Regions from separate parts of the Comamonas sp. E6 genome, predicted to be linked through region 1. Evidence: riboswitches for the same ligand, from Rfam matches in the RefSeq annotation. Region 1 holds a riboswitch; each other region holds the start of a gene.
The links. A riboswitch is a leader RNA that binds a small molecule or an ion and turns the genes downstream of it on or off. The one in region 1 is predicted to bind thiamine pyrophosphate.
Positions count from the first base shown of each region.

Region 1 (3,269 bases):
GGCCCTTGGCGACATCGGCGGCATGGGCCGCAATCTTGTAGGCGATGATGCCCTGCTTGACGTCGTCGCGGTCGGGCAGACCCAGATGCTCCTTGGGCGTGACATAGCACAGCATGGCCGTACCGAACCAGCCGATCATGGCCGCGCCGATGGCGCTGGCGATGTGGTCGTAGCCGGGGGCGATGTCTATGGTCAGCGGGCCCAGGGTGTAGAACGGCGCCTCATGGCAGTGCTTGAGCTGCTCGGTCATGTTCTGCTGGATCATGTGCATGGGCACATGGCCGGGGCCTTCGATCATGGTCTGCACATCGTGCTTCCAGGCGATCTGCGTCAGCTCGCCCAGCGTGGCCAGCTCGGCGAACTGGGCATCGTCGTTGGCATCCGACGCGCAGCCGGGACGCAGGCCATCACCCAGCGAGAAGCTCACGTCATACTGCTTCATGATGTCGCAGATGTCCTCGAAATGTTCGTAGAGGAAGCTCTCGCGGTGATGAGCCATGCACCACTTGGCCATGATGGAGCCACCGCGCGAGACGATGCCGGTGCGGCGCTGGGCCGTGAGGTGGATGTAGGCCAGGCGCACGCCGGCGTGGATGGTGAAGTAGTCCACGCCCTGCTCGGCCTGCTCGACCAGGGTGTCACGGAAGATTTCCCAGGTCAGATCCTCGGCAATGCCGCCGACCTTTTCCAGCGCCTGGTAGATGGGCACGGTGCCGATGGGCACGGGCGAGTTGCGCACAATCCAGTCGCGCGTGGTGTGGATGTTCCTGCCGGTGGACAGGTCCATGACATTGTCCGCGCCCCAGCGAATCGCCCAGACCAGCTTTTCCACCTCTTCCTCGATGCTGGAAGTCACGGCCGAGTTGCCGATGTTGGCGTTGATCTTGACCTTGAAATTGCGGCCGATGGCCATGGGCTCGATTTCAGGGTGGTTGATATTGGCCGGAATGATGGCGCGGCCGCGCGCCACTTCGTCGCGCACGAATTCGGGTGTGATGATCTTCGGGATCGCTGCGCCCAGGCTGTTGCCAGCCAGGCGCAGCTCGCGCGCCGCGTCCTGCTGGTACTGCGCCATCCATTCACGGCGACCGTTTTCACGCAGGGCCACATATTCCATCTCGGGCGTGATGATGCCGCGCTTGGCATAGTGCATCTGGGTCACGTTCTGGCCAGATTTGGCACGGCGCGGCTGGCGCTGCAGCGCGGCCGCCTCGGCGCGCAACTGGTCCACGCGTGCATCTTCCTCGCCGCGCTTGCCGCCGTCGTCCAGCGCCACACGCAGGCGACCCACGTAGTATTCGCTGTCGCCGCGCGCTTCGATCCAGGCACCTCGCACGCTGGGCAAGCCCTGGCGCACGTCGATCTGTACGGCGGGGTCGGTATAGGGACCCGAGGTGTCGTAGACGCTGACCTGCTCTCCATTGGTGAGCGCAATATCGCGCACCGGCACACGCAGCTGCGGATGCAGCGCGCCACTCAGATAGCTCTTGGTCGATGCGGGAAACGGCTGGCGCGACTGTGCCAGCAGCTCGGCAAAACGGGCGGCATCGGGGGCATGACCTGCAGCAGGCGTAAAAATGGAATCAGGGGCGTTCATCGCAGTCTCCTCAAAGCGGTTGAAGTGCATCAAACGCTCCGTGGAGTGCGGCCCTGCTCTGATCTTGCCCTGCACGGGCCCGGCCCGCTATGGGGTATCCGGCCTGTGCCGCCGAAATTCTGCAATTTCGGCCTGGTTCTTCACGCACCGGCTGTCCAGAAAAGACAAAACCCCAGTGCGCGAGGCGCCTGGGGTTTGCTGTGCCTATGGCTTTCAGGGTTGGCACTCGCGCCAGTTGCCCTGTAAATCCATCGGCCCTGCGTCAGGGTCCCGCTCTTCTTCCGCCGGTATGAACCGGATCAAGTTCGTCGGGTTCGCCTGCACTGTTTTCACAGTGACTGGCATCTCAGCGCTTTCGCACACCCCGGAGCTGCACGCAGTATAGGCTGGTTTTGCCACAATTTGCGCACTCTTGAAGCTGTTTAACTATCCTGACCCTCAAGCGTCTAATCCGCCGTTCAATCCAGCCCCTGCAACACCAGCCATTCATTGCTGGCAGCACGGCTTGCGCGCCACTGGTTGATGGGCGCGCTGACATCCTCGTAGCCCAGGGCAATGCCAAAGGCAATCTGGTAGCCATCCGGCAATGCCAGCTGTTCGATCAGCATGTCGTTGTACATGCGCCAGAAGCCCTGGGCACAGGTGGCCAGACCTTTCTCCACGGCCAGCAGCATGAAGGACTGCAGATAGATGCCCAGATCCACCCATTGCGCATAGCCCATGCGCTCCTCCACGGCCACGAAAATGCCCACGGGCGCACCGAACATCTGGCCGTTCTTGGCCAGCTGGGCCAGACGTGCTGCCTTGTCCTCGCGGCCGATATTGATTGCGCGGTAAAGATCTTCGCCGTTTTCAAAGCGGCGACTGCGGTAGGGTTCCCACAAACCGGGTGGATAGGACAGGCCGGGGCGCTGCACGGCCTCGGTCTCCCTGGCCCTGGCGCACAGATCCTTGAGCGCCTGTCCGCCCACAGCGGTCACACGCCAGGGCTGCATATTGCCGCCGGACGGCGCCTGTGCTGCGGTCTCCAGCAAGTCCCGCACCGTGGCAGCAGCCACGGCCTGCGGCAGAAAAGCGCGCACCGAACGACGCTGCTGCAATGCTTGACGAATATCCATCTCTTCTACTTTCCTAAATCGCTGGTGTGCAGTGTAGGAGCTTGCGGCATTTTCCCGAGTCGCCGTGGATACCTTGTCGCAGCCGCCCCGGTGCTTGCCCTGATGGCGCGCCCTGCTCCAACTGCGACCATGCTGGCTGCCCGTCGCAGTGACTGGGTACTCACCACCTCAGGAGATGACTCTGATGAAGCCTCGCTCTGTTTGCTCCGCTACCGCTTTTTCCCCGAGAACATTGACGCTGGCACTGGGATGCCTGCTGACCGCTGCAGGCGCTCAGGCGCAGGACAAGATTCGCATCGGCTTCATCACCGATATGTCGGGCCTCTATGCCGATGTGGACGGCAAGGGCGGAGCCCTGGCCGTGCAGATGGCCGTGGACGACTTTGGCGGCAAGCTGCTGGGCAAGCCCGTCGAGGTGCTGACGGCCGACCACCAGAACAAGGCCGATATCGCGGCCAGCAAGGCACGCGAGTGGTTCGACACCCAGGGCATGAACATGCTGATCGGCGGCACCACCTCCAGTGCAGGTCTGGCCATGGGCAAGGTGGCCGATG
Region 1 is NZ_BBXH01000019.1:97,599-100,867, reverse strand. It holds gene thiC (phosphomethylpyrimidine synthase ThiC) at 1-1,597, opposite strand, end outside; TPP riboswitch at 1,857-1,974, opposite strand; gene CSE6_RS17510 (nitroreductase) at 2,056-2,715, opposite strand; gene CSE6_RS17505 (ABC transporter substrate-binding protein) at 2,900-3,269, shown strand, end outside.

Region 2 (3,269 bases), on a different contig from region 1:
CAGGCTGCCGCTGCCCAGCTCGTATTTGCCGCTCCAGCGCGCATCGATGCCGCCATAGTCGCGCTTGAGACCGATCACTCCGCCTCTGTAGCCGGTCTGCGATGCCTTGGGTGTGGACTGGAACTGCATCATTTCGCGCTGACCGGCATAGGCCATGAGGCGCAGCGCCTGGCCGCCGTCCAGCTGGCGCTCATAGGTCAGGCCGGCCTGGGTTTGCTTCACGCTTTTGCGCGAATCGTAGAGCAAGGGGTTGGACGCCACAGCCTTCGGATCTGCCGCCCAGTCCTTGGGCGTGATGCCGCCGGGGTCCTTGGCATCGATGTCCACATGGTTGGCGACCAGGGTTAGCTGGCTGTATTCGTCGGGCTTGACATCGATGCGGGCGTTGAACAGGTTTTTGTCCGCCGCGCTCTGGGCCCGGTAGCCGTCGGTGAGAAAACGGCTGGCGCTGAGCACATAGCCAATCCCGTTGGTTTCGCCCTTGGCCTTGAGGCCCAGGCGCTTCTGGCCGTCGCTGCCCAGTGCAAAGCTGCTTTGCACCGAGGGCGCGCCTTCACCACGTTCGGTATAGGCATTGATCACTCCGCCAGAGGCGTTGCCGTAGAGGGCGGAGTAAGGACCGCGCAGCACTTCCACGCGCTCCAGCGAGGCGATATCGATATTGTTGGTCTGACCCTGGCCATCGGGCATGGTGGAGGGGATGCCGTCCACATAGATCTGTATGCCGCGCACGCCGAAGGTGGATCGTGCGCCAAAGCCGCGAATCGACAGCTGCAGGTCTTGCGCGTAGTTCTGACGGTTCTGCAGCTGCAGACCCGGAGCTGCACTCAGGGACTCCGAGAGATTGACCTGCAGATTGCGCTCGCGCATGCGCTCGCCGTCGAGCACGGTCACGGAGGCCGGGGTTTGCTCAAGTGCAGACTCCTGCAAGGTGCTGCGCACGGTGACTTCGGACAACTGGGGCAGTTCCGGCTGGGCGGCGGCTTGCTGGGCTGTTGCGGACTGTGCCGTCAGCAGCAGTCCGGCGGCGGCCACAGGCCAGCCTGCCAGATGACAAAGGCGCGAAAAATGCATGTGAATATCTCTGGGGCTTGGGGCGGGCATTCAGTGCCCTGGATGGCTTGCAAGCTCTGCTGACGCAGTCCATCGACGCGACATGCCGCGCTTTCAGGCATGGCGTACCTGCGTGATTGTCGGCGCCGTGGCAGGTTACGTCTCAGGCAGCTTGCGGTGCTGGGTCGATTGTATTTGGGCAGCAGTATTTTGATGTTTTTGCCCTGTATGTCCTTCTTGCCCGTGCTGGAGCATTACCCCAGGTTACAAGTGACGCGACTTTCATGCGGCGGTGCAGCCCCCTTGCAGTGATGCCGTTGGGGTAAGATGGCGCCGCGCTCCGGGGTGCACGCCAGTGCTGAGATCTACACCCGCGAACTTGACCCGGTTCATACCGGCGGAAGAAGAGCTTGCAAGCTGACCTCAGGGCAGTGCGTTCTCGCATGGTCAGCAAGCCTTCGGAGCATGATGTCCCCGCTCTCGAAGGAATTTCATGGACAAGGCCGCTTCGCTGGTCGCAGATCTGCTTGCTTTCATCGCAATGGATGACTGCACCGACGACCAGTTCAATCAACTCGCCCTGCGCCTTTTCGCCTACCAGTACGAATGCAATGCGCCGTTTCGCAGCTTTTGCCAGCGACGCGGTGCTACGCTGCGCACGGTCAGGAGCTGGCGCGATGTTCCGGCTGTGCCCATCGATGCCTTCAAGGCCATGGAGCTGCGCAGCGAGCCGCCGTCGTCCGCCGAGCGCGTATTCATGACCAGCGGCACCACGGGACGCGCTGCGCGCGGACGTCATTTCCATCCGCAGCTCGATGTCTACGACCTGTCCATGAAGCGCTATTTCGCCAGACGTTTCATGCAGGGGCTGGAGCGCATGCCCATGGGCATTCTGTTTCCCGATGAGCAGGCCATGCCCAATTCCTCGCTGGCCCACTATCTGGCCCTGGCCTGTTCCGAATTCGGCTCGGCAGGCAGCCGCTACTATCTGAACTCGGAAGGGCTGGACATGCCGGCCCTGTGTGCCGCGCTGGAAGAGTCCGAGCGCAGTGGCCAGCCGTTTGCGTTGCTGGGCGCGAGCTTCAGCCTGGTCCATGTGATGGATGCCCTGCGTGCGCAGGGCCGCAGCTTTCGCCTGCCTGCAGGCAGCCGCGTACTGGATACGGGCGGCTACAAGGGGCAGTCGCGCGAGCTGCCGCTCGAGCAGTTCTATGCCGAGCTTTCGCAGCTGCTGGGCGTGCCGCGCAGTCTGTGCATCAATATGTATGGCATGACGGAGCTGAGTACCCAGTTCTATGACGATGGCAATGCGATTCTGCCCTCGGTCAAGTCCGGTCCGCACTGGATTCGCTCGCGTCTGGTGGAGCCGATCACCGGCAGGGACGTGGCAGCTGGTGAGCGCGGCATTCTGGTGCATTGCGATCTGGCCAACTACAACGCGGTGACCACCATCCTGACCGAGGATGTGGGCCTGTGGGCCGGTCCGCAGGAAAAAGACGGCTTTTTGCTGCTGGGGCGCGCCGAGGGCGCCGCCGCCAAGGGTTGCTCGCTGGCGGTTGAAGAGTTTGTGAAAGCTGCCGGCGCATGAGCGAGCAGCGCAAGCTACAGCGTATCAAGGCAGGCTATCTGCCGGGCCTCGGCGACGACGAAGTGCAGTGGCAGACGCTGGACTTCGAGTCCCGCGACGGCCAGAGGCTGGAAGTCAGCGTGCCCGTGCTGACGGCGCCGCAGATGCAGGCACTGGCCTGCCGTGTGCGCAAGGCCGCGGCCGCCCATCTGCGCCCCATGCCGGTGGCCGAGATCATCGATGCCGTCGATCGTGCGATGGCCCGCCTGCTTGACCGTAACGACATCTACCGCCAGCAAGCCGAAGCCTGGCTGCCCGTGGTCAGCGGCTATGACGCCGATATGGTGCGGCTGGGGCTGACAGGATTTTTCAAGACCTTTCGTGCAGCGCAGCTCAAGCGCTTTGTGGCCGAGGATTTTGCCAATCCGGCAGTACTTGATGGTTTTCAACCGGCAGCCAAGGGCGGGGCCGTACGTGCTTTCGGCCCGGATCTGCTGGTGCATAGCTGGGCCGGCAACGTACCTGCGCTGTCGCTGTGGAGCCTGGTCTGCGGCCTGCTGGTCAAGGCCCCTGCGATTGGCAAGCTGGCCAGTGCCGAGCCCTTGTTTGCGGGATGGTTTGCACGCTTGCTAGCAGAGGTCCACCCGCC
Region 2 is NZ_BBXH01000008.1:22,324-25,592, forward strand. It holds gene CSE6_RS06865 (TonB-dependent receptor) at 1-1,074, opposite strand, end outside; TPP riboswitch at 1,385-1,476, shown strand; gene CSE6_RS06870 (long-chain fatty acid--CoA ligase) at 1,547-2,641, shown strand; gene CSE6_RS06875 (acyl-CoA reductase) at 2,638-3,269, shown strand, end outside.
Region 2: it holds a riboswitch for thiamine pyrophosphate, as region 1 does, so the genes downstream of both, CSE6_RS06870 (long-chain fatty acid--CoA ligase) here and thiC (phosphomethylpyrimidine synthase ThiC) in region 1, are expected to answer to the same signal.

Region 3 (3,269 bases), on a different contig from region 1:
TAGCGCGAGGTGCCCAGCAGCAAGCGGCTTTCAAAACGTTGGCCGTAGAGAACCAGGGTGTCGTCGGTGGTTTTTGTATTCATGATCTATCTATATCTCTTGTCTTTGTACCGCAATGCGCGTGAAGCCCAGTGAGCCTCAAACAGGCATGTGCCAAGTCAGTGACACCGAGCAAGAGCCGTCTCGCCGCGAGGGTGTCGTCCCCTGGGGGAAGGCGCGAAGCGACTCAGGGGGATTCATTTCTAGCCGCCGGTGACGGGAGAGATGACTTCCATCCTGTCGCCCTCGTTGAGCGCATGGTCGGCGTACTGCGTCTTGGGCACAAACACCGTGTTGACCGCCACGGCAAACGGGGGCTTGGCCTGCATCTGCGCCAGCGCATCGGCCACGGTGGCATGGGCTTGCAGCTCGGTGGCTTGCTGATTGAGGGTGATCTTCATGGCATGAAACGGAAAATAAAGCGGGTGCTAAGTTAAACCTCTGCACGGCGGCGCTTGCGTGCGCAGGGGGTGCAAGTGCTGTGCGCCAAAGTTCGGACTCGCGGCTCAGCCGCGATGCACGGCGACATCGAACTCGCGCGCCAGCGGCGAGTCGTTGTGGTCCAGCAGCTCCAGCACCACGTCGAGCATGGCGGGCGAGATCATGAAGCCGTGGCGGTAGAGGCCGTTGACTTCCATGACGCGCGGCGTCAGCAGGCGCACGGCGGGCAGATTATCGGGCAGGGTGGGGCGGCACTGGGTAGCGATCTCCACAATCCGGCCTTCGGCAAAGCCCGAGTGCACGGTATAGGCCGCACTCAGCAGCTCCAGCGTGGAGCGCACGCTGGCCGGCGACATATCGTCGGATTCGATCTCGGTCGCGCCAATCACGAACAGATGATCTTCCTTGGGCGCGATATAGATGGGGTAGCGTGGATGGATCAGGCGTGTGGGGCGCTGCAGCGTGACTTCGGGCGCGTGAATGCGCACCACCTCGCCGCGAATGCCGCGCAGTTGCTTCCACTGGCTGCGGGCACCCAGGCCCCGGCAGTCGAACACGAAGTCGGGCTGGCCGCTGTCGCCATGGGTTTCGCCGGGGCGGAAGTCGCTAACTTCGCGCGGGCTGTCCCAGTGCAGCTGCACGCCCAGGGCGCTGAGCTTGTCGACCAGCGCCGTCAGCAGCTGGCGGTTGTCGAGCTGGCCTTCGCCGGGCAGATAGACGGCCTGGTTGAAGCGTCCCTGCAGCGCGGGCTCGCAGTCCTGCAGCGCCGCGCCGGTCTTCTCCTGCATGGCCGGCAGGCTGGGGTTGATGCGTCGGTTTTTCTCCAGCAGGCCGAAAAAGCGTGCCGCATCGCCTTGATCCTGGCGGTGCCAGAGAATCAGCGTGCCGTTTTGCTGCAGAAACACATGCTGCTCGAGCTGAGCTATCAGCTCGGGCCAGCGCTTGAGCCCATGCTGGCCCATGCGCACCACGCCGGGCTCGGTAATGGCCGACTCGGCCAGCGGCGCCAGCATAGCAGCCGCCACGCGCGCCGCAGCACCATCGCCTTGCGGGCCATGGGCGTCATAGAGGTCGATGGCGTGACCGCGCTGGGCCAGGGCCAGAGCCAGCAGACGGCCCATGAGGCCGCCGCCGAGAATTGCGATCTTTGAAGAAGCTTGTAGCAATGACATGTGCAAATCGTTTTCCATCCGGACACAGGAACAGGGCCATGTGCAGGACAAAACGCGGCATGCCTTGCGGCTTGTGAAACTCCCCACGCCAGCATGACCTGGATCGGGTGCAGGGGGCACAGGGCACGGATGGTGCTCTGGTGCGCAGCCCGTGGCTGGCGCAGCCCCAGGGTGTTTCTCAGTCCGCACAGGCTGCTTGCCTGCGGGACACCCCTGTTTCGTCCGTTGGACATTACAGCACAACCGCAAACAGCACGCATTGACCATGCGCATGGGCGATAATTTTTGCCATGACAGTGATTGCTTCTTCCTCCATCTCCGGCGCAGCAAAAAAGCGCTATGCACGCGTGCTCTCCATAGCCGGCTCGGACAGCGGCGGTGGCGCCGGCATCCAGGCCGACCTCAAGACCTGTGCGGCTCTGGGCTGCTACGGCATGACGGCGATCACGGCCATCACCGTGCAGAACACGCTGGGTGTGACGGGTATTCACGGCATTCCGCTCGATACCGTGCGCGGCCAGATCGATGCCGTTGTGCAGGACATAGGCGTCGATGCCGTCAAGATCGGCATGCTGGCAACCCCCGATGTGGTGGGCGTGGTGGCGGATGCGATCCGTCGCCACGGTATCAGGAACGTGGTGCTGGACCCCGTGATGGTGGCCACCAGTGGTGACCGCCTGATCGTTCCCGAGACGGCACAGGCGCTGGTCCAGGAGCTGTTCCCGCTGGCGACGGTGATTACCCCCAATCTGGATGAAGCAGCTTTGCTGCTGGGTCGCAACATCGACGGCATTGGAGCGTTGGATGCGGCCGTGGCCGATCTGCTGGCCATGGGGGCACCGGCCGTATTGCTCAAGGGCGGGCATCTGAGCGGCGATCTGGTCATGGATGTGCTGGGCCGGCAAGGCCAGCAGGTCGGCGACTATCTGCGCCTGCAGTCGCAGCGCATCGTCACCCATAACGGCCATGGCACGGGCTGCACGCTGTCGTCGGCGATTGCCTCCTTCCTGGCTCAGGGGCTGGCGCTGGAGGCCGCAGTGACCGAGGCGCGCCGCTATATTCTGGGCGCCATCGAGGCGGGAGCCGAGGTCTATACCGGCCAGGGTCACGGCCCCCTCAATCACGGCTATGCGCCGCGCACGCAGCTGATCGTCGAAGGCTGATTGCCGGCACCCGCAAAAAAGGCCTGCTGCTGCAGGCCTTTGTTTTGGGTGTTCGTGTTGCAGGGCTTACCAGCCCCAGACCAGATTCTTGGCCACCCAGCCGCTCTGGCCGTTGCTGCGCTGCACCTGGGCCCAGGTGCCTTGCTTTTTCAGAGTCTGCAGCACCTCATGCTGCTCCAGCTTGCCCACGCGCTTGTGCTTCTGGCCGGGGCCGGAGCGCAGATTGGCCGTGCGCGCCGTCACCACCATATGCGGGCTCTTGCTGGTCAGCGGGGCGTGGACCCAGCCCAGCGTAGACTCGTAGTCCTTCACGCGCAGCCACTGCCCCTTGCGCTGGGTGACTTGCAGCGGATAGCCCTTGCTCAGTTCCCATAGTGTTGCGGAGCGGGTGTTGGGCTGCTCGCGCACATTCACGGTCTTGCCCTTGATGCTGACAAATTCCTGGGCTTGTGCG
Region 3 is NZ_BBXH01000009.1:212,809-216,077, reverse strand. It holds gene CSE6_RS09265 (thiazole synthase) at 1-83, opposite strand, end outside; gene thiS (sulfur carrier protein ThiS) at 243-440, opposite strand; gene CSE6_RS09255 (FAD-dependent oxidoreductase) at 546-1,652, opposite strand; TPP riboswitch at 1,716-1,877, opposite strand; gene thiD (bifunctional hydroxymethylpyrimidine kinase/phosphomethylpyrimidine kinase) at 1,943-2,815, shown strand; gene CSE6_RS09245 (SH3 domain-containing protein) at 2,882-3,269, opposite strand, start outside.
Region 3: it holds a riboswitch for thiamine pyrophosphate, as region 1 does, so the genes downstream of both, CSE6_RS09255 (FAD-dependent oxidoreductase) here and thiC (phosphomethylpyrimidine synthase ThiC) in region 1, are expected to answer to the same signal.